One region of the Streptomyces armeniacus genome, then DNA from elsewhere that is predicted to be linked to it. Evidence: riboswitches for the same ligand, from Rfam matches in the RefSeq annotation. Region 1 holds a riboswitch; each other region holds the start of a gene.

What was found. Region 1 has a riboswitch for cyclic di-AMP ahead of DVA86_RS22810 (M23 family metallopeptidase). Riboswitches for the same ligand answer to the same signal wherever they lie in the genome.
Region 2: it holds a riboswitch for cyclic di-AMP, as region 1 does, so the genes downstream of both, DVA86_RS10020 (C40 family peptidase) here and DVA86_RS22810 (M23 family metallopeptidase) in region 1, are expected to answer to the same signal.
Region 3: it holds a riboswitch for cyclic di-AMP, as region 1 does, so the genes downstream of both, DVA86_RS12750 (M23 family metallopeptidase) here and DVA86_RS22810 (M23 family metallopeptidase) in region 1, are expected to answer to the same signal.

What each region holds. Positions count from the first base shown of each region.
Region 1 is NZ_CP031320.1:5,209,054-5,215,658, forward strand. Features, by position in the region: gene DVA86_RS22785 (DUF6153 family protein) at 1-56, opposite strand, end outside; gene DVA86_RS22790 (FAD-binding oxidoreductase) at 267-1,625, shown strand; gene DVA86_RS22795 (glycoside hydrolase family 16 protein) at 1,944-2,870, opposite strand; gene DVA86_RS22800 (hypothetical protein) at 3,224-3,760, shown strand; gene DVA86_RS22805 (PP2C family protein-serine/threonine phosphatase) at 3,842-5,053, shown strand; cyclic di-AMP (ydaO/yuaA leader) riboswitch at 5,263-5,405, shown strand; gene DVA86_RS22810 (M23 family metallopeptidase) at 5,418-6,605, shown strand, end outside.
Region 2 is NZ_CP031320.1:2,292,517-2,299,121, reverse strand. Features, by position in the region: gene DVA86_RS10025 (alpha/beta fold hydrolase) at 1-234, shown strand, start outside; gene DVA86_RS10020 (C40 family peptidase) at 293-1,438, opposite strand; cyclic di-AMP (ydaO/yuaA leader) riboswitch at 1,447-1,605, opposite strand; gene pcrA (DNA helicase PcrA) at 1,771-4,269, shown strand; gene DVA86_RS10010 (M23 family metallopeptidase) at 4,405-6,144, opposite strand.
Region 3 is NZ_CP031320.1:2,938,158-2,944,762, forward strand. Features, by position in the region: gene DVA86_RS12735 (DNA gyrase/topoisomerase IV subunit A) at 1-2,119, opposite strand, end outside; gene DVA86_RS12740 (M16 family metallopeptidase) at 2,379-3,794, shown strand; gene DVA86_RS12745 (M16 family metallopeptidase) at 3,839-5,206, shown strand; cyclic di-AMP (ydaO/yuaA leader) riboswitch at 5,434-5,594, shown strand; gene DVA86_RS12750 (M23 family metallopeptidase) at 5,610-6,443, shown strand; gene DVA86_RS12755 (HPr family phosphocarrier protein) at 6,555-6,605, opposite strand, start outside.

The sequences.
Region 1 (6,605 bases):
TTCGCCCGCAGCTTCGGCTGCGGACGCAGATGCGCGTGGGGCTCGGGTCGGCTCACGCGTCGCATCGTAGACGAGCCGCCGTACGGGCCCCGCTCCCGCACCCCGGACGACACATCGTAAATATGACGCTCCCTGTCAACTAAGGCGCTGATACTCCACGGCAACGAGCACGGCAACGAGCACGGCAACGAGCACGGCAACGAGCGCGGGCGACCAGCGCGCCACGCGCACGCGACCCGCAGCGGCCCACGAAAAGGAGCACGGCGATGAACAGCACCCACCCACTGGCCCGGCAAGTACGGGGCCCCGTCCTGGCCCCCGCCGACGACGGCTACGCCGCCGAGACCGCCGCCTTCCAGGCCGGTCTGGAGCAGCGCCCGGACCTCGTCGTGGGCGCGCTGGACGCCGACGACGTACGGGCCGCGGTGCGGCACGCCGCCGCCCGGGGCATGCCCGTACGGGTGCAGGCGACCGGCCACGGTGTGCCCGCCGCGAGCGAGGGCGGGCTGCTGATCAACACCCGCCGCATGGACGGCGTACGCGTCGACCCGGCCGCCCGCACCGTACGGGTGCAGGCCGGCGCGCGCTGGGAGCAGGTCATCGCGGCGGCCGCGCCGCACGGGCTCGCGCCGCTGAACGGCAGCGCGCCGCACAGCGGCGTCGTCGGCTACACGCTGGGCGGCGGACTGGGCCTGCTGGCGCGGCAGTTCGGGTACGCGGCGGACCACGTGCGGGCCCTCGACCTGGTCACGGCGGACGGGGAGCCGCGGCACGTCACGGCGCGGGAGGAGCCGGAGCTGTTCTGGGCGCTGCGCGGCGGACGTTCCGGGTTCGGCGCGGTGACCGGTCTGGAGGTCGGTCTCGTGCCGGTCCCCCGGCTCTACGGCGGCACGCTGGCCTTCGACGGCGCGCTACTCGCCGACGTGCTGCGCGCGTACCGCGACTGGACGGCGGGCGGCCTGCCCGACGAGCTGACCTCGTCCGTGATGGCCATCGTCTACCCGGACATCCCGGCCCTCCCGGAGCCGCTGCGCGGGCGCCACGTCGTCCAGGTACGCGTCGCGTACACGGGGGACGCGGCCGAGGGCGAACGGCTGGTGGAGCCGCTGCGTACGGTCGGCCCGCGCATCACCGAGAAGCTCGGCGACATGCCGTACACCGAGAGCCCCACGATCCACGCCGACCCGACGGACCCGCACCCGTACACGGGCACGAACATGCTGCTGAGCGACCTCGACCTGGCGGCGGTGACGGAATTCGCCGAACAGGGCGGCCCCGGCGCGGAGTTCTTCAGCGTGGTGCAGCTGCAGCAGCTCGGGGGCGCGCTCGCGCGTCCGCCGCGGGACGGCAACGCGGTGGGGCACCGGGACGCGCGGTACTCGCTGAGCGTCCTGTCGGTGGCGGCGCAGCCGGAGGAGGCCGCGGCCCGCGCGTTCCACGGGCGGCTGGAGGAGCCGCTGAAGCCGTGGGCGGTCGGCCGGTTCCTGAACTTCCTGTTCGGGGCGGTCGACCCGGGCCGGCTGCGCGAGGCGTACGAGCCGGAGACGTGGCGGCGGCTGGAGGAGCTGCGGGAGGCGTACGACCCGTCGGGGCTGTTCCGTACGGAGGCGGCGACGGGCAGCTGACGCGTGCGGGAGGCGAACGGCAGGGCGGGCAGGGCGCGGTGAGGAGCCCTGCCCGCCGTCTGGGGGGTGTGACGCCGCCGGGCGGCCGGAACGGCCGGTGGTCAAGTGGCCGGGCGGCGGCGCTGGTTGGTGCCGCTCGTACGTGCTGTACGTGCCGTACGTGCGCCGTACACGTGCTGGTTGGTGCGGTGGCGCGGTGGCGCGGTGGCGCGGTGGTGCCGTGATGCCTTGATGCCGGGCGCCGGCAGTGGTGTGCCGCCGGCGCTGCGACCCGTTACGGGGCCGGCCGTGGGGGAACCGGCCCCGTAACGGTGGCCGCTAGTCGGAGGTGCTCACGCGGACGTAGTCCACGACGAGTTCCTGCGGGAACTGCGTGCTGTCGTCGGGGTCGCCGGGCCAGTAGCCGCCGACCGCCAGGTTGAGGATGAGGAAGAACTCCTTGTTGAACACCCAGTTCTTGCCGCCGAGGTCGGCCGGCGTACGTGTCTGGTAGACGTTCCCGTCCACCGACCACGTGACCTTGTCCGGTGCCCAGTCGATGGCGAAGGTGTGGAAGTCGTCGGCGAACTCCTCGCCGTTCGGCAGCGAGTACGAGGCGCCGATCGCGGCGTCGCCCGAGTAGTCGGGGCCGTGCAGCGTGCCGTGCACGGTGCCGGGCTCCTTGCCGACGTTCTCCATGACGTCGATCTCGCCGCAGTTGGGCCAGCCGACGTCACCCATGTCGTTGCCGAGCATCCAGAACGCGGGCCACATGCCCTGGCCCCGCGGCACCTTCATGCGGGCCTCGACGTGCCCGTACTGCTGGGTGAACTTGCCGGAGGTGTTCAGCCGTGCCGAGGTGTACTCGCAGGGGCCGTACCAGCACTGGTAGTTGCCCGGGTTCTCCTTGCGGGCGGTGATCACCAGGTTGCCGTTGCCGTCGAGCGCGGCGTTGTCGCTCCCGCCGGTGTACCACTGGCGTTCGTGGTTGTTGACGTTGTCGCCGGTCTCGATCTGCCACTTGCTGCCGTCGACCGCCGATCCCGCGGCGCCGTCGAAGTTGTCCTCGAAGGTGACGGCCTTGGTGCCGGCCTTGGCATCAGCCTTGGCCTGGGCGGAGCTCGGGGCGGCGGGCTTGTCCTCGGAGGCCATGCCGGTGTTCACGGTCGTCCAGCTCAGGACCGCCGCCATGCCGACGGCCAGGGCCGCGGTCGTACGAGGGCGTCGTCTCGCGTGGTTCAGCTGCCTTTGGAAGATGGAACTCACCTCGTCTGCGCTGTGGGGGGAACGCTGTTGTGAGTGACAAGGGTGAGGCCCTCGTGCCGGGCAGCGGGCCGGTAGGCATGCCGCTGGCCGGCCCGACAACGGGCTCGCCGCAGGTCCATACTTTTCTCGGTCCGTGAGTTAACTCTCTTGATGAGGTCCCGTCAAGATGCGTGTCATCACGTCAACTCTTGAATAAGAGCGCTCTCAGGAAGAAACGTGCCGCCAAACGGGCTACCCCGCTGATCCGCCCGGGTGACCCCCGGGCGGCACGGGTCGTTGGTCAGGTCATGGCAGTAATGGTGAAGCACTGGACGACTGCCGACGGTCGGGAAGAAACGGTTCCGTGCCCGCCGGTGAGCTCGCTGGGAACACCCATCTACGAGGCCCTGCTGCGCGAGTGGTCGCGCGAGGGCCGCACCGTACCGGGGGAGGACGACCCCGCGCGTGCGTACGCGTCCGGGCGCCCCCGCTCGTACGCGACCGGGCCCGGCCCCTCGTACGAGCCCCCGCCCCCGCCGCCGACGGCGCGGCCGATGTCGTACGAGGGGGGCAGGCGTACGGACTCCGGGCGGTACGAGTCCGCGTACGACTCCCCGCACCCGTACGACATGGACCCGCCGCGTCCGCTGGCCCCCCAGGCCGTCCCGGCCCCCCAGGCCTCCCGGGCTCCGCAGACCGTGACCGCCTCGGCCGACCGGACCGACCGGCACGACCGGACCGACCCGCACGCACGGCCCGCGTCGGTCGTGTCCGTCGCCTCGACCGGGCCGGTCACCTCGCCGGGGTCGGTCGGGCAGGTCACCTCGGTCACCGTGGCCGCCCCCGCGGGGGACGGCGGTGCGGCGGCACCGGACGACGAGCCGGTGTGGCAGCGCGTCGGCACCCTGTGAGTACGCGCGCCCACCCGCGTCCGGAGCAGCGTCCCGGCTGCTCGGGTCGCCGTCGTGGGCGTGAGCCGTCAGATTGGGACGGTGAAGGAGTATCCGGGCAGCGAAGACGCCTCCCCTGCCGTCAACGGCGCCGACCAGGCCCGTCGTACCCTTCCGCACCCGTACGCGCGCTGGATTCCGGCCGCGCTGATCGCCGCCGGCGTGATCGTCGACCTGTCGCTGCCGCCGGACTACACGCCCACCGCCCTGTTCGCCGCCGCCCCGCTGGTCGCCGCTCCGCTGCTGTCCGCGGTGGGCACGGCCGCCTGCGGCATCGCCGCGCTGGCCTCCCTGCTCCTGGTGCTGTACTTCGTCGGCGGGCCCACCTGGGGCGACGAGGTGATGACGGTGGCGACCATGGCCACCGTGGTCGTCCTCGCCATCGGCATCAACCGCCTCGTCCGCCGCAGCAACCGGCAGCTGGCCTCCGCCCGCGGCATCGCCGAGGCCGCCCAGCTCGCCGTGCTGCCCGTGCCTCCGGCGCGTATCGGCGGCCTCGACATCGCCGCGCGCTACGAGGCGGCGCAGTCCGACGCCCGTATCGGCGGCGACCTCTACGCGGTGCAGGAGACGCCGTACGGCGTGCGGCTCATCGTCGGCGACGTACGCGGCAAGGGCCTCGGGTCGGTGGAGGCCGTCGCGATCGTCATCGGTGCGTTCCGCGAGTCCGCCGAGGAGGAGCCGACCCTGGAGGGCGTCGCGCTCCGGCTGGAGCGGGCGCTGCAACGGGAGGGCGGCAGGCGCCGCGGGCTGGACCAGTTCGAGGGGTTCACCACCGCCGCGCTCGCCGAGGTGCCGGCCGCGGATCCGGGGCGGCTGCGGATCGTCAACCGCGGCCACCCCGCGCCGCTTCTCTTCTTCGAGGGCACCCCGCGTTATCTGGAGCCGTCCGTGTCCGCGCTGCCGCTCGGCATGAGCGAGCTCGGCTGGTGGCCGGACCGCGCGTACGAGGCGTACCTGCCGCCCGGCGCCCAACTCCTCCTCTACACCGACGGGCTGTCCGAGTCCCGCGACCAGCACGGCACGTTCTACGACCCGGTCAGGCGGCTGTCCGGGCACCGCTTCACGGGTCCGGAGGCGCTGCTGGACACGCTCGTCGCGGACGTACGGAAGCACGCGGGCGGCGGGAACACGGACGACATGGCGCTGCTGGCGCTGGGGCGGCGCTCGGACGGGGCGCGGGAGGCGAAGCCGCCGGGGGCGCGGCCGCCGGGGGTGTGGGGCGGGCCCGAACACGGCCCGAACGGACGCTGATCACACCGTGATCCACTTCCAGCCGTGCCCCAATTGCCCTTCCGTGAAACCAAAGTCCGGGCCAAAGCGTTTGCAAAATCGTTGGAACCGCTTGGAATCTCGGCCGCAAGTCTATTAACGTTCGATAACGCAGCGCGGTCGTCACTGCCGTCACGAGAGACGGCACCGTGCGCCGTCGCCTAATCCCGCAAGTGCAACAACACGAGCAACAACTTGACACACCTGCACCGAGGGAGCCGGGGAACCACCAATTGGGGTGAATCGGACTCGTCCCGCCCATGGACGCGGCCCGTAGGAGACCTTCCTGCTCCGAACCCGTCAGCTAACCCGGTAGGCGAGAAGGAAGGAAAGGAGAGCGCCCCCAGTGGCGTCCAACAGGCATGCCCCCGAGGTCTCGTACAGTCCGTACCACCACGAGGTAGACGACCGCGGCCACCGCTACGGCAACGGCTACGGAACGTACGAAACCCAGGCCTTCTCCCCCGTCGGACTCGCCGAGTACGCGGATCCGCACGCGGGACCAGGCGCCGGAGAGCCGGGCGACGCCCAGGCGTTCGCGGAGGCCCACGCGTTCACGCCGGCCGAGCCGCACGAGACGTACGAGACGCAGGCGTTCGCGCCGGTCGAGGCGTACGGCCCGGAGCCCGAGGCGGACGGCTGGGACGAGTGGAACCCGACCGAGGAGTCGATCCGGCCCGTACGCGGCAAGCACCGCGTCGCCAAGCAGCGCGGCGGGATGGCCCGCAGCGGAGCGGTGCTCGGCGTCGGCGTGATAGCCGCGGTCGGCGCGGGCGGCATGGCGACGGCGAAGGACAAGCCGTCGGCCCCGGTCTCGATGCCCGACCTGGCCTCGATGGCGGGCGCCGTCACGGACGAGATCCCCGCGGCCAAGAACCTGCCGGGCATCGGCAGCCTCGTCGACGACGACGCGGGCAGTGACCCCGCGGCGCACGCGCCCCTCAGCCAGGCCGCGCTCAACGGCTCCGGCACCGACTCCGAGTCCGGCCAGACCGACCCGGGCGAGGCGCTGCGCGAGCGCATCCTCGCCCAGGCCGCGCAGCAGCAGTCCGAGGCGGACCGTACGGCCCGCGAGGACGCGGCAGCGGCGGCGGCCAAGCAGGCGGCGGAGGAAGCGGCGAAGAAGGCCGACGCGGAGGCCAAGAAGAAGGCCGAGGCCAAGCGCAAGGCCGCCGAGGAGGCCAAGAAGAAGGCCGAGGCCGAACGGCTCGCCAAGCTCGCCCGCAGCTACACCCTGCCGACCTCCAACTTCCAGCTCACCTCCGGCTACGGCCAGGCGGGCGGCATGTGGGAGAACGACCACACCGGCCAGGACTTCGCCGCCCCGACCGGCACGCCGGTCAACGCCGTGCACACCGGCACCGTCAAGGAGGCCGGCTGGGCCGGCTCGTACGGCTACCGCATCGTGCTCGAGCTCAACGACGGCACGGAGGTGTGGTACTGCCACCTGTCCTCCATGCAGGTGTCCGCAGGCGAAGAGGTCAACACGAAGGACGTCATCGGCAACGTCGGCTCGACCGGCAACTCCACCGGC
Region 2 (6,605 bases), 2.9 Mb from region 1:
AACCGGCACGACGCGTGGGACGTACTGCCCGGCATCACCGCGACCACGCTCGTCCTGCACGGCACCGACGACCGGTTCAACCCGACGGCGAACGCCTGGCTCCTCGCGGACCGCGTCCCGGACGCCCGGCTGTACCTGCTGCCCGGCGCGCGGCATGCCTACTTCGAGGAGTGCCGCGCGACGGCGGGCCGGCTCGTACTGGACTTCCTGGCGGAGGCGGGGCGTACGGCCTGAGCGCCCGTACGCCCCGTGCCGCACGCGTACGGGCACGGGCACGGGCACGGGGCGGGTGTCAGCCGGGGCGCACCGCGCTGTGGAACGGCATGTAGTCCACCGACTCGTACTTCACGTCGTCACCCGGCTTGGAGGCGTGGATCATCTGCCCGCCGCCGACGTAGATCCCGACGTGGCTGATGTCGTCGTAGAAGAACACCAGGTCGCCCGGTTGCATCGCCGACTTGGCGATCTTCGTCCCGGTGTTCACCTGGTCGTAGGTGACGCGGGGCAGTGAGACCCCGGCGGCCTTCCAGGCGTCCTGCGTGAAGCCGGAGCAGTCGTACGAGTTGGGGCCGGTGGCGCCCCACACGTACGGCTTGCCCAACTGCGCCTTGGCGAAGGCCAGTACCTTGTCGACCTTGCCCGACGGCGTGTCCGGGGCCGGGTCGCCGCTGCCGGGAGCGTCGGTGTCGTCCTCGCGCTCCCGCTCGCGTTCGCGCGCCGCCGCCTCCTCGCGTGCCTTCTCCGCCGCCTCACGGGCCTTGCGCGCGGCCTCGGCGCGCTTCTTGCGCTCGATCTCCGCGAGCCGCGCCTTCTCCTCGGCGGTCAGCTTCGACAGCAGCTGCCGCGCCTCGGAGAGCTTGGACTGGACGTCCTTCTTGCTCTGCTGGAGCGACTTCTGGGCCGAACTCAGCGAGCTGAGCTGCCTGGTGGCCTCGGCGCGCTTCTCGCCCGCCTCCCGCTGCCGGTCCTCGAAGTCGGTGACGGCCTGCTTCTGGCGGCCCGTCATCCGCTCCATCAGCTGCTTCTGGCTGAAGTAACCCTGCGGGTTCTCGGTGAGCAGCAGCGTCGCGGTGCCGGTCATGCCGCCGGTGCGGTACTGCTCGGCGGCGTACTGGCCGAGGGCGCGGCGCGCGTCGTTCACCTTGGCGGTGCGCTTGGCGACCTCGTCGAGGATGCCGTCCACCTTCTCGCGCTGGGTGTCGGTCTTCTCCTTCGCCGCGTTGTACTGCTGGGTCTTCGAACCGGCCTGCTGGTAGAGCTTGTCGACCTTCTTCCTGACCTCTTCCAGCGTCGGTTTGTCCTTGTCGTTCGGTGCGGCGTTCGCGCTCTGGGTGAGCAGCGTGACGGACGCGAGAGCGGCGGTGGTGACCCCCACCGCGCCGGTACGGGACGTGGCGGACTGGAGAATCCGGGTGCGCGGCTTGCGATGCGACGCCAAGGCCAGCGACTCCTTCCAAGGACCGCCTACCGGGTTAGCTGTCGGGTTCGGGCCTCGGAAGGCGGCCCTACGGAACACGCTGGGTGCGCGCTCCGATTCACCCCGTCTCGTTCGTGTCGGGTCCCCGGCTCCGGCTGTGGGGCGGCCGGACTCGGCGGAGGCAGCCCGTGTCGACGCTTTCGCCGACAGGGGGCGCGGGCCACCTGGCACGGCACGGTAGCGAAGGTGTGGGGCTGATGTGAAGGCTGATGTTCGATACGTCCGATATCTTTCTGTGACCTCAACGGTCTCGGACGTAGACTGTCAGTGCGGCGGCCTAGACTCGGACGACGATGAGCAGCCTCTTCGACGACAGCTTCCTGGCGGACCTCGAGCACCAGCAGCCCGAGGCGGACGCGCCCCCGCCGCCCCCTGAGGGAACGCCCGAGGACACGGGCTCCGAGCCCGTGCCGGACGACCTCTTCGCCGGCACCTTCGCGGGGAGCGGCGGGCGCGACGCGTACCACCGCGACGGCGCCCCGCGCACCGTGATCGACCCGGAGGCGCTGCTGGAGGGGATGAACGAGCAGCAGCGGGCCGCCGTCGTGCACACCGGCTCGCCGCTGCTGATCGTCGCGGGCGCCGGCTCCGGGAAGACGCGGGTGCTCACGCACCGGATCGCGTATCTGCTGGGCGCGCGGCGCGTGCACTCCGGGCAGATCCTCGCGATCACCTTCACCAACAAGGCCGCGGGCGAGATGAAGGACCGCGTCGAGGAGTTGGTGGGCCCGCGCGCGGCGACGATGTGGGTGTCGACGTTCCACAGCGCCTGCGTCCGCATCCTCCGCCGGGAGAGCAAGAAGCTCGGCTTCACCTCCAGCTTCTCGATCTACGACGGGGCGGACTCGAAGCGGCTGATGGCGCTCGTCTGCAGGGATCTGGACCTCGACCCGAAGCGGTTCCCGCCGAAGGCGTTCAGCGCGAAGGTCTCGAACCTGAAGAACGAGCTGGTCGACGAGGAGGACTTCGCGGCCCGTGCCGCCGACGGTTTCGAGAAGACCCTCGCCGAGGCGTACGCGATGTACCAGGCGCGGCTCCGCGAGGCCAACGCCCTGGACTTCGACGACATCATCATGACGACGGTGCACCTGCTGCAGGCGTTCCCGGACGTCGCCGAGCACTACCGGCGGCGGTTCCGGCACGTGCTCGTCGACGAGTACCAGGACACCAACCACGCGCAGTACACCCTGGTCAGGGAGCTCGTCGGGACCGGCGAGCCGGAGCCGGGGCAGGAGCGCGCGGAGCTGTGCGTCGTCGGCGACGCGGACCAGTCGATCTACGCGTTCCGCGGCGCGACCATCCGCAACATCCTCCAGTTCGAAGAGGACTACCCGGACGCCACGACCATCCTCCTGGAGCAGAACTACCGCTCCACGCAGACGATCCTGTCCGCGGCGAACGCGGTGATCGAGCGCAACGAGAACCGCCGCCCGAAGAACCTCTGGACGCAGGCCGGCGAGGGTGCCCGTATCTCCGGGTATGTCGCGGACACGGAGCACGACGAGGCGCAGTTCGTGGCCGAGGAGATAGACCGTCTCACGGACGCGGGCGAGACGAAGGCGAGCGACGTCGCCGTCTTCTACCGCACGAACGCGCAGTCCCGTGTATTCGAGGAGATCTTCATCCGGGTCGGGCTGCCGTACAAAGTGGTCGGCGGCGTCCGCTTCTACGAACGCCGCGAAGTCCGTGATGTGCTCGCCTATCTCCGGGTGCTGGCGAATCCGGAGGACGCCGTGCCGCTGCGGCGCATTCTCAACGTGCCGAAGCGCGGCATCGGAGAACGCGCCGAGGCGATGATCGACGCCCTCTCCCTGCGCGAGAAGATCACCTTTCCGCAGGCGCTGGTGCGGGTCGAGGAGGCGTACGGAATGGCGGCCCGTTCGGCGAACGCGGTCAAGCGGTTCAACACGCTGATGGAGGAGCTGCGGACGATCGTCGAATCCGGCGCCGGCCCGGCCACCGTCCTCGAAGCCGTCCTGGAGCAGACCGGGTACCTCGCTGAGCTGCAGGCTTCCACCGACCCGCAGGACGAGACCCGGGTGGAGAACCTCCAGGAACTCGCCGCCGTCGCCCTCGAATTCGAGCAGGACCGGGGCGAGGACAATCCCGGAACGCTCGCCGAATTCCTGGAGCAGGTCGCACTCGTCGCCGATTCCGACCAGATTCCCGACGAGGGTGAGGGCGAGGACAGTTCGGGTGTCATCACGCTGATGACGCTGCACACCGCGAAAGGCCTCGAATTCCCCACGGTGTTCCTCACCGGACTGGAGGACGGCGTGTTCCCGCACATGCGGGCACTGGGCCAGACGAAGGAGCTGGAAGAGGAGCGGCGGCTCGCGTACGTCGGAATCACGCGCGCCCGCGAACGGCTCTATCTCACGCGCTCGGTGATGCGGAGCGTATGGGGGCAGCCCTCGTACAATCCGCCGTCCCGCTTCCTGGAGGAGATTCCCGACCAGTACGTGGAGTGGAAGCGTACGGGTGCGGCTGCCGGGGGCGCCGGCGCTGCCGGTGGCGGCGGCGGGATGGCGCCGACGTCCGGGATCACCACCTCGTTCGCGTCACCGTCCGCGGGCGGGCGCCGCGGCCCGAGCGGCTTCGCGACCAGGCGGGCCACCGAACGGCCCGTCGTGGCGCTGTCGGTGGGCGACCGGGTCACGCACGACAGCTTCGGGCTGGGCACCGTCATGGGCGTCAAGGGCAGCGGGGACAACGCCGAGGCGACGATCGACTTCGGCGACGAGAAGCCGAAGCGGCTGCTGCTGCGGTACGCGCCGGTGGAGAAGCTGTAACCGGGACCGGCGGCGGGCCGGTCCGCGGACTCGCGGGCCGGTTCTCGGAACGGCTTGCGGACTCGCGGAACGGCTCGTGGGTCAGCCCGGCGGGACCGGCTTGCGGGCTGACCCGGCGGACTGACCCCCGGCGGGCTAGCCCGGCTCGATGCCGTGCGAGCGGAACCACGGCATCGGGTCGACCGCGGAACCGCCGCCGGGCCGTACCTCGAAGTGTAGGTGCGGCCCGGTGGAGTTGCCGGAGTTCCCGGAGTAGGCGATCACGTCACCGGCCTTGACCGAGCCGGAACGGATCTTGGTACTGCTGAGATGGCAGTACCACGTCTCCGTGCCGTCCTCCGCGGTCACGATGGCCATGTTGCCGTAGGAACCGCCCCACTTGGTGGTCACGGTGCCGTCCGTGGCGGCCTTCACGGCCGTGCCGTAGCTGGCCGGGAAGTCGATGCCGGAGTGCACCGACATCCAGTTCACACCCGCCTGCCCGTACTGCGCGCTGATCCCGGTGCCTTCCACCGGCGCGGCGAACTTCGGCCGCATGGCCTCCTTGCGCGCCGCCTCGGCCGCCTTGCGCTCGCGCTCCTCTGCCTTGCGCTTCTTGAGGTCGATGCGCTCCTGCGTACGGCTGGCGCGGTCGGCGAAGTCGTCGGCGTCGGCGGAGAGTCCGGCGAGCTGGGTGTCGAGCTTGTTGTTGGCGGGCGTCGGCTTGACCTCGCGGTCGGGCGACGCCTGCGTGGTCGTCTCACCGCCCTCGCCGTCGCCGCTGTCGCCCGAGACACCGGTGACGGAGGCTGCGGCGATGCCCGCCACACCGAGGACGGCCACGGAGGGCGCGGCGACGGTGAGCAGCGCGGAGCGCCGCGGCCTCGGCGAACGGCGGCGGCCGCGGCCGCTGGGCGACCCGGCGAGCGGAGCCGCCGGAGTCAGTACGGGCTCGGCGTCGGGGTGTTCGGCGTCGGCCGGGCCCTGCTCGGGCTCCGGGTCGAAGCCGTTGGCGTCGGGCGCCTGCGCGGCGTGCTCGTCGTACGGCCGCTCGTCGTAGGGCTGCTCTGTAAACGGCTGCTCGGTGAACGGCTGCTCGGTGAACGGCTGCTCGGTGAACGGCTCGTGCTCGTACGGGTGTTGGCCGTAGGCGGCGCCGTCGTACTCCGGCCGGCCGTACGCCGCGCCCTCGCCGGTGTCGAAGGTGGCGGTGCCCCAGGAGGTGGAGTCGTGGCCGCCGGTCTCGTACAGCGCGGCGTTCTCGTAACCACCGGTGTCGTAACCGCCGGTCTCGTACGCGTCGTACGCGCCCGAGTCCCACTGGGGTGCGGCGTACGCGCTCGCGTCCCAGTGCCCGGTGGCATCGGCGGTGGCCGGGGCGCCGTAGTCGGACTGCTCGGGGTGGTACTGCTGCGGGATGGCGCCGGCGGCCGGGTACCCGGTCTCGGACCAGAGCGCGCTGTCGTAGCCGCCGGTGTCGTAACCGCCCGTGTCGTAGCCGGTGACGGGGTAGGAGCCGCTGTCGTACGCACCGTTGGCGTACTGGCCCGTGGCGTACGCGCCGGTCTCGTCGTACGTGCCGGTGGCGTAGGCCCCCATGGCGTACGCGTCGCCGGGGTACGTGCCGGCAGGGTACGCGCCGGTGTCGTACGCCCCCGCGCCCTGGGCGTCCGGAAGGGAGCCGAAGAGCGGGTCTCCGTCGCCGTAGGCGACGGCGGCGAGATCGCTGAACGCGCCGGTGGCGTAACCGTCGTACCCGGTGACGGGGTAGCCGCCGGTCTCGTAAGTCGTGCCGTACGGCGCCTGCACGTAAGAGCCGGTGTCGTAGGCCGAGTACGAGAAGTCGGCAGCGGGGTCGGCCGGGAAGGAGTTTCCCGACGGGTGAGGGTCGTTCACCACCAACTTCACTTTCGCCTCGACGGCAGGGGCGGAGCAGCGAGGCGACTGTACCCGGCGGTATGCGATGGCGACAATCTTCCGCGGGTTTCCGGCCCCCAATAACCGGGCATTCAGCCGCCTTTCGGCGGACTGCGGGCCCGTACTCGGCGGGGTGTTCTATTTATGTTCGATATTGCCGGGGGATCAGAATGCCGCTCGGGCGTTTCTCCGCGAACTCCGTACGCGTACTCCGCGAGCCGGAACGGATGCCGGGGCGGACACCCGGGCGGATCGCGCGGTCGCACGGCGTAGCCGCGTGTGTCCGTCTGTGTGATTTCCCCCTCCCTCCCCACCCCGAACCGAGCGGGATGCGGGATGCTGGCGAGACAACGTTCGTTAACTTCGGCAGGCCGAGCCGTGGCAGCGCCGGGCAGCCGGGCGACCGCGGCCGCTGCCGGGGGTGCCGTCGCAGATGGAGG
Region 3 (6,605 bases), 2.3 Mb from region 1:
TCGCCTCCGGGCCGCCCAGCTTGATCCCGGCGACACCGCCCGCCGCGCGCCCCTGCGGGCGCACCTGCCCCGCCTGATAGCGCAGCAGCTGCGCCTCGTTCGTGATGAAGACCAGGTCCTCCTCGCCTGTGCGCAGCTCCACCGCGCCGACGATGCGGTCGCCCTCCCTCAGGCTGATCACTTCCAACTCGTCCTTGTGCGCCGGATAGTCGGGCACGACCCGTTTCACCACGCCCTGCTCGGTGCCGAGGGCGAGGCCGGGGGAGGACTCGTCGAGTGTCGTCAGGCAGATCAGCCGTTCGTCGGACTCCAGCGTCAGCAGCTCCGCGACCGGTGCCCCGCCCGCCAGGTTCGGCGACGCCGAACTCTCCGGCAGCTGCGGCAGATCGACCACGGTGAGGCGCAGGAGTCTGCCCGCCGAGGTGACGGCGCCGACCTCGCCGCGGGTGGTGGCCGGGACGGCGGAGACGACCACGTCGTGCTTCACGCGCTTCGCCGCCTGGTCGAACGGCGCGTCGCCGTTCGCCGTACGGGCGAGCAGCCCGGTGGAGGAGAGCAGCACCCGGCACGGGTCGTCCGCGACCTCCAGCGGCACGGTGGCCAGCGGCGCGCCCGCGGACTCCAGCAGCTCGGTGCGGCGCTCGGTGCCGTACTTCTTCGCGACGGCGGCGAGCTCCGAGGAGACCAGCTTCCGCAGCTCCGCGTCCGACTCGAGGATGCGGGTCAGCTCCTCGATCTCGCCGCGCAGCCGGTCCCGTTCGCTCTCCAGCTCCAGCCGGTCGAACTTCGTGAGCCGGCGCAGCGGGGTGTCCAGGATGTACTGCGTCTGGACGTCGGACAGCCCGAAGCGGGCGATCAGCGACTCCTTGGCCTGCGCCGCGTTCTCGCTGGACCGGATCAGCCGGATGACCTCGTCGATGTCCAGCAGCGCGACGAGCAGGCCCTCGACCAGGTGCAGCCGGTCGCGCCGCTTGGTGCGCCGGAACTCGCTGCGCCGCCGCACCACGTTGAAGCGGTGGTCGACGTAGACCTCGAGGAGCTCCTTGAGGCCGAGCGTCAGCGGCTGGCCGTCGACCAGCGCGACGTTGTTGATGCCGAAGGACTCCTCCATCGGCGTCAGCTTGTACAGCTGCTCCAGCACGGCCTCCGGGTTGAAGCCGTTCTTGATCTCGATGACGAGCCGCAGCCCGTGCTCGCGGTCGGTGAGGTCCTTGACGTCCGCGATGCCCTGCAGCTTCTTGGCGTTGACCAGGTCCTTGATCTTGGAGATGACCTTCTCCGGGCCGACCGCGAACGGCAGCTCGGTGACGACCAGGCCCTTGCGCCGGGCGGTGACCTGCTCGACCGCGGCCGTCGCGCGGATCTTGAACGTGCCGCGCCCCGTGGCGTACGCGTCCTTGATGCCGTCGAGGCCGATGATCTTGCCACCGGTCGGCAGGTCCGGGCCCGGCACCATGCGCATCAGCGTCTCGAGGTCGGCGCCCGGGTGCTTGATCAGATGCCGTGCGGCGGCGATCACTTCGCCCAGGTTGTGCGGGGGCATGTTGGTGGCCATGCCGACCGCGATCCCCGCCGAGCCGTTCACCAGCAGGTTCGGATACGCGGCGGGCAGGGCCGCCGGCTCCTGCTCGCTGCCGTCGTAGTTCGGCGAGAAGTCGACGGTGTCCTCGTCGATGGACTCGACCATCAGCCCGGCCGCGGGCGCCGACCTGCACTCCGTGTAACGCATAGCGGCGGGCGGGTCGTCGTTGCCCAGGGAGCCGAAGTTCCCGTGCCCGTCGACCAGCGGGACCCGCATGGAGAAGCCCTGCGCCATGCGCACCAGCGCGTCGTAGATCGGGCTGTCGCCGTGCGGGTGGAGCTTTCCCATCACCTCGCCCACGACACGGGCGCACTTCACGTACGACCGGTCGGGGCGCAGGCCCATCGCGTGCATCTGGTAAAGGATGCGGCGGTGCACCGGCTTCAGGCCGTCGCGCGCGTCGGGGAGTGCCCGCGAGTAGATGACCGAGTAGGCGTACTCCAGGTAGGAGCCCTGCATCTCGTCGACGACGTCGATGTCGAGGATGCGCTCCTCGAAGTCGTCCGGCGGCGGGGTCTTCGTACTGCGGCGGGCCATCGCGGCAGGCACTCCTTCGTGCGTACGGAAGTGAACAGACGTTGGTGACGCAGCCCATTGTGGACCGCGCCTCCGACAGCCGGGTTCTCGGCCCGGCCTCGGCTCGTACCGTACGGGAACTTCGCGCGCTGTCGGAGCGCTTGCATACAGTGACGCCTAGAAGTCCGGACCGCCGGCCGGGACCAGAAGTCCCGGTCCGGGGTTCGGGCGCGCACCCAGAACCGCCGAAGCACTCCCGCGACGAAGGGACTCCACCCCCATGGGCCACACGGCCACGCCACCGCCGGCCACCGGCGGGCTGACAGCGACCGAGCACCGGCTGGCCAACGGCCTGCGTGTGGTGCTCTCCGAGGACCACCTGACGCCGGTTGCCGCGGTGTGCCTCTGGTACGACGTCGGCTCGCGCCACGAGGTGAAGGGGCGTACGGGCCTGGCCCACCTCTTCGAGCACCTGATGTTCCAGGGCTCGGCCCAGGTGCCGGGGAACGGGCACTTCGAGCTGGTGCAGGGCGCGGGCGGCTCTCTCAACGGCACCACCAGCTTCGAGCGCACCAACTACTTCGAGACGATGCCCGCCCACGAGCTGGAGCTCGCGCTCTGGCTGGAGGCGGACCGCATGGGCTCGCTGCTGACCGCCCTGGACGACGAGTCGATGGAGAACCAGCGCGACGTCGTCAAGAACGAGCGCCGCCAGCGGTACGACAACGTGCCCTACGGCACCGCGTTCGAGAAGCTGACCGCCATGGTCTACCCCGAGGGCCACCCGTACCACCACACGCCCATCGGCTCGATGGCCGACCTGGACGCCGCGTCCCTGGCGGACGCGCAGGCGTTCTTCCGTACGTACTACGCGCCCAACAACGCGGTCCTGTCCGTCGTCGGCGACATCGACCCGGAGCGCACGCTGGCCTGGATCGAGAAGTACTTCGGGTCCATCCCAGGCCACGAGGGCAAGCACCCGCCGCGCGACGGCACCCTGCCGGAGGTCATCGGCGAGGAGAAACGCGAGGTGCTGGAGGAGGACGTGCCGGCGCGCGCCGTGATGGCCGCGTACCGGCTGCCGCACGACGGCACTCGCGAGTGCGAGGCCGCCGACCTGGCGCTCACGGCGCTCGGCGGCGGCGAGTCGTCCCGGCTGCACAACAGGCTCGTACGGCGCGACCGCAGCGCCGTCGCCGCCGGGTTCGGGCTGCTGCGGCTGGCCGGGGCGCCGTCGCTGGGCTGGCTGGACGTCAAGGCGTCCGCCGAGGTGGACATCGCCGACATCGAGGCCGCGGTCGACGACGAGCTGGCCCGGTTCGCCGAGGAGGGCCCGAGCGCGGAGGAGCTGGAGCGCGCGCAGGCCCAGCTGGAGCGGGAGTGGCTGGACCGGCTGGCCACGGTCGGCGGCCGCGCCGACGAACTCTGCCGGTACGCCGTGCTGTTCGGTGACGCCCAGCTCGCCCTGAGCGCGGTGAAGCGGGTGCTGGAGATCACCCCGGAGGAGGTGCGGGACATCGCGCGGGCCCGGCTCCGCCCGGACAACCGGGCGGTGCTCGTGTACGAGCCGACCGCAGCCGAGGACACCGACACCGACGCCGACGAGACCGGTGCCGACCAGACCGACTACGAAGCCGCTGAGGGCGCAGCGCCCGCCGAGCAGCAGCAGACCGCAGCCGAGGAGACCGGCCAGTGAGCGACACCGCTTCTCCCGCGGGGACGACGCCCGCGGAGACCACGATGGACTTCCACCCCCGCCCGTCCGGGGGCGAGCCCACCCCCTGGGCGTTCCCGGCCCCCGAGCGCGGCACCCTGCCCAACGGCCTGACCGTGCTGCGCTGCCACCGACCCGGCCAGCAGGTCATCGCGGTCGACGTCAACCTGGTCGCGCCGCTCGACGCCGAGCCCGAGGGCCTGGACGGCGTCGCCACGATCATGGCCCGCGCGCTGTCGGAGGGCACCGACAAGCACGACGCCGAGGAGTTCGCCGCCGAACTGGAGCGCTGCGGCGCCACCTTGGACACGCACGCCGACCACCCCGGCGTACGGGTCTCGCTCGAGGTGCCCGCGTCCCGGCTGCCGCGTGCGCTGGGGCTGCTCGCCGACGCGCTGCGCGCTCCCGCCTTCCCGGAGGGCGAGGTGGAGCGGCTGGTGCAGAACCGGCTCGACGAGATCCCGCACGAGCTGGCGAACCCGGCCCGCCGCGCCGCCAAGGAGCTGTCCAGGGAGCTGTTCCCGGCGGACTCCCGGATCTCCCGGCCGCGCCTGGGCACCGCGGAGACCGTGGAGCGGATCGACGCGGCGGCCGTCCGCGCGTTCTATGCCGCACACGTGCGGCCCGCGACGGCCACCGCCGTCGTCGTCGGCGATCTGACCGGCGTCGAGCTGGACCAGGCGCTGGCCGACACGCTCGGCGCGTGGACCGGTTCGGCGGCCGAGCCGCGGCAGGCGCCGCCCATCACGGCCGACGACCGGGGCCGCGTGGTGATCGTCGACCGGCCCGGCTCCGTGCAGACGCAGCTGCTGATCGGCCGTATCGGCGCCGACCGGCACGACAGCGTGTGGCCCGCGCAGGTCGTCGGCACGTACTGCCTGGGCGGCACCCTCACCTCCCGGCTGGACCGCGTGCTCCGCGAGGAGAAGGGCTACACGTACGGCGTCCGCGCCTTCGCACAGGTGCTGCGCTCCGCGCCGGACGGCTCCGGCGCGGCGATGCTCGCCATCAGCGGCTCCGTCGCCACGGACGTCACGGGCCCGGCGCTGGGCGACTTGTGGCAGGTGCTGCGTACGCTCGCCGCGGACGGGCTGACCGACGAGGAGCGCGACGCCGCCGTGCAGAACCTGGTGGGCGTCGCGCCGCTCAAGTACGAGACGGCGGCGGCCGTCGCGGACACCCTGGCCGACCAGGTGGAGCAGCACCTGCCGGACGACTTCCAGGCGCAGACGTATCTGCGGCTCGCCCAGACCGGCACCGTCGAGGCGACGGCGGCGGCCGTCAGCGCCTTCCCGGAGGACCGGCTGGTCACGATCCTGGTCGGGGACGCGGAGCAGATCGCCGGCCCCGTACGGGAGTTGGGCATCGGCGAGGTGACGGTCGTCACGGGTTAGCCGAAACGCGCGTGCGCTGCACGTAAGAGCGGTGCCCCCGGGGATCTGAGCGATTCCCGGGGGCGAACCGAGCAAACAGACGGGCGCCCTTTTGTCTGATTCCTCTGTGATGTACGAGCTGCGCTGTGGCGTGCGCGACAAATAGCCGGATCTGCTTGGTGGTTGGGAGACCTCCCGCTTAGCGTCGGTCCGGCTGTCCGTCAGAAGTGTCCGCAACCGCGGCCGACGTACAGCCATCGCCGAGTCCCCCACGGCGCGAGCCAGGGGAGCCGGGGACCCAACCACGAAGTCCCTGGGGTGAATCGGGCGGCCTCGCACGAGGCGGCCCGTAGGAGACCTTCCTGCTCCGAACCCGTCAGCTAACCCGGTAGGCGAGAAGGAAGGAAAGGAGCACGCCGTCAGCATGGCGTTCACCCGTGCCACGGGCCGGCACCGCCGGCCCACCCGCGCCAACCGTACGAGCGCGAACCTCGCCGGCATCGCCGGCCTCGCCACCGTCGGCGTCATGAGCTCGTTCGCTTCCCCCGCCGGAGCCGCCGCGTCCGGGCAGCCCCAGGTGCAGGACACCGCGGACACCGGGCTGACCCAGACCGTCGTTCTGGGCGATTCCCTCGCCGACTCCCTCACGGAGCAGGCCAGCAGCCAGTCCAGCGCCGCCGAGCAGGCGGCCGCCGAGGCGCAGGCGAAGGCGCGCGCGAAGGCCGCGGCCGAGGCGAAGAAGAAGGCCGAGGCCGAGGCCAGGAAGAAGGCCGCCGAGAAGGCGGAGAAGGCCCGTGAGGCCGAGGAGCAGCGTGCGGCCCGCGCGGCGGAGGCCAAGCGCGCCGCGATCAGCGGCTACGTCTCGCCGATCGAGGGCTCGTACGTCTCGACGCCGTACGGCGCCGGCGGCGGCATGTGGTCCTCCGGCACCCACACCGGCGTGGACTTCCACGCGTCGTCCGGCACCTCCGTACGGTCCGTCGCCGCGGGCGAGGTCGTCGAGGCGGGCTGGGGCGGCGCGTACGGCAACAACGTCGTGGTCAAGCACTCCGACGGCACGTACACGCAGTACGGTCACCTGTCGTCCGTCGAGGTGTCGGTGGGCCAGAGCGTGACCTCGGGCGAGCAGATCGGCCTGTCGGGCAACACCGGCAACAGCAACGGGCCGCACCTGCACTTCGAGGCCCGCAGCGGCCCCGACTACGGCTCGGACATCGACCCGGTGTCGTATCTGCGGCAGCACGGCGTCAGCCTCTGAGCACCAGCGCCACCAGCGCACGTGAACAGCCCCGGCCGAAACGGCCGGGGCTGTCCCATGTCGCGGGTGCGGCGCCCCGGTGCGGGCGCCGCGCTCAGTCGGACTCCGGGCTCAGACCGTCTCCGGCAGCTCGTCCAGGCCCTCGGAGACCAGCTTCGCCAG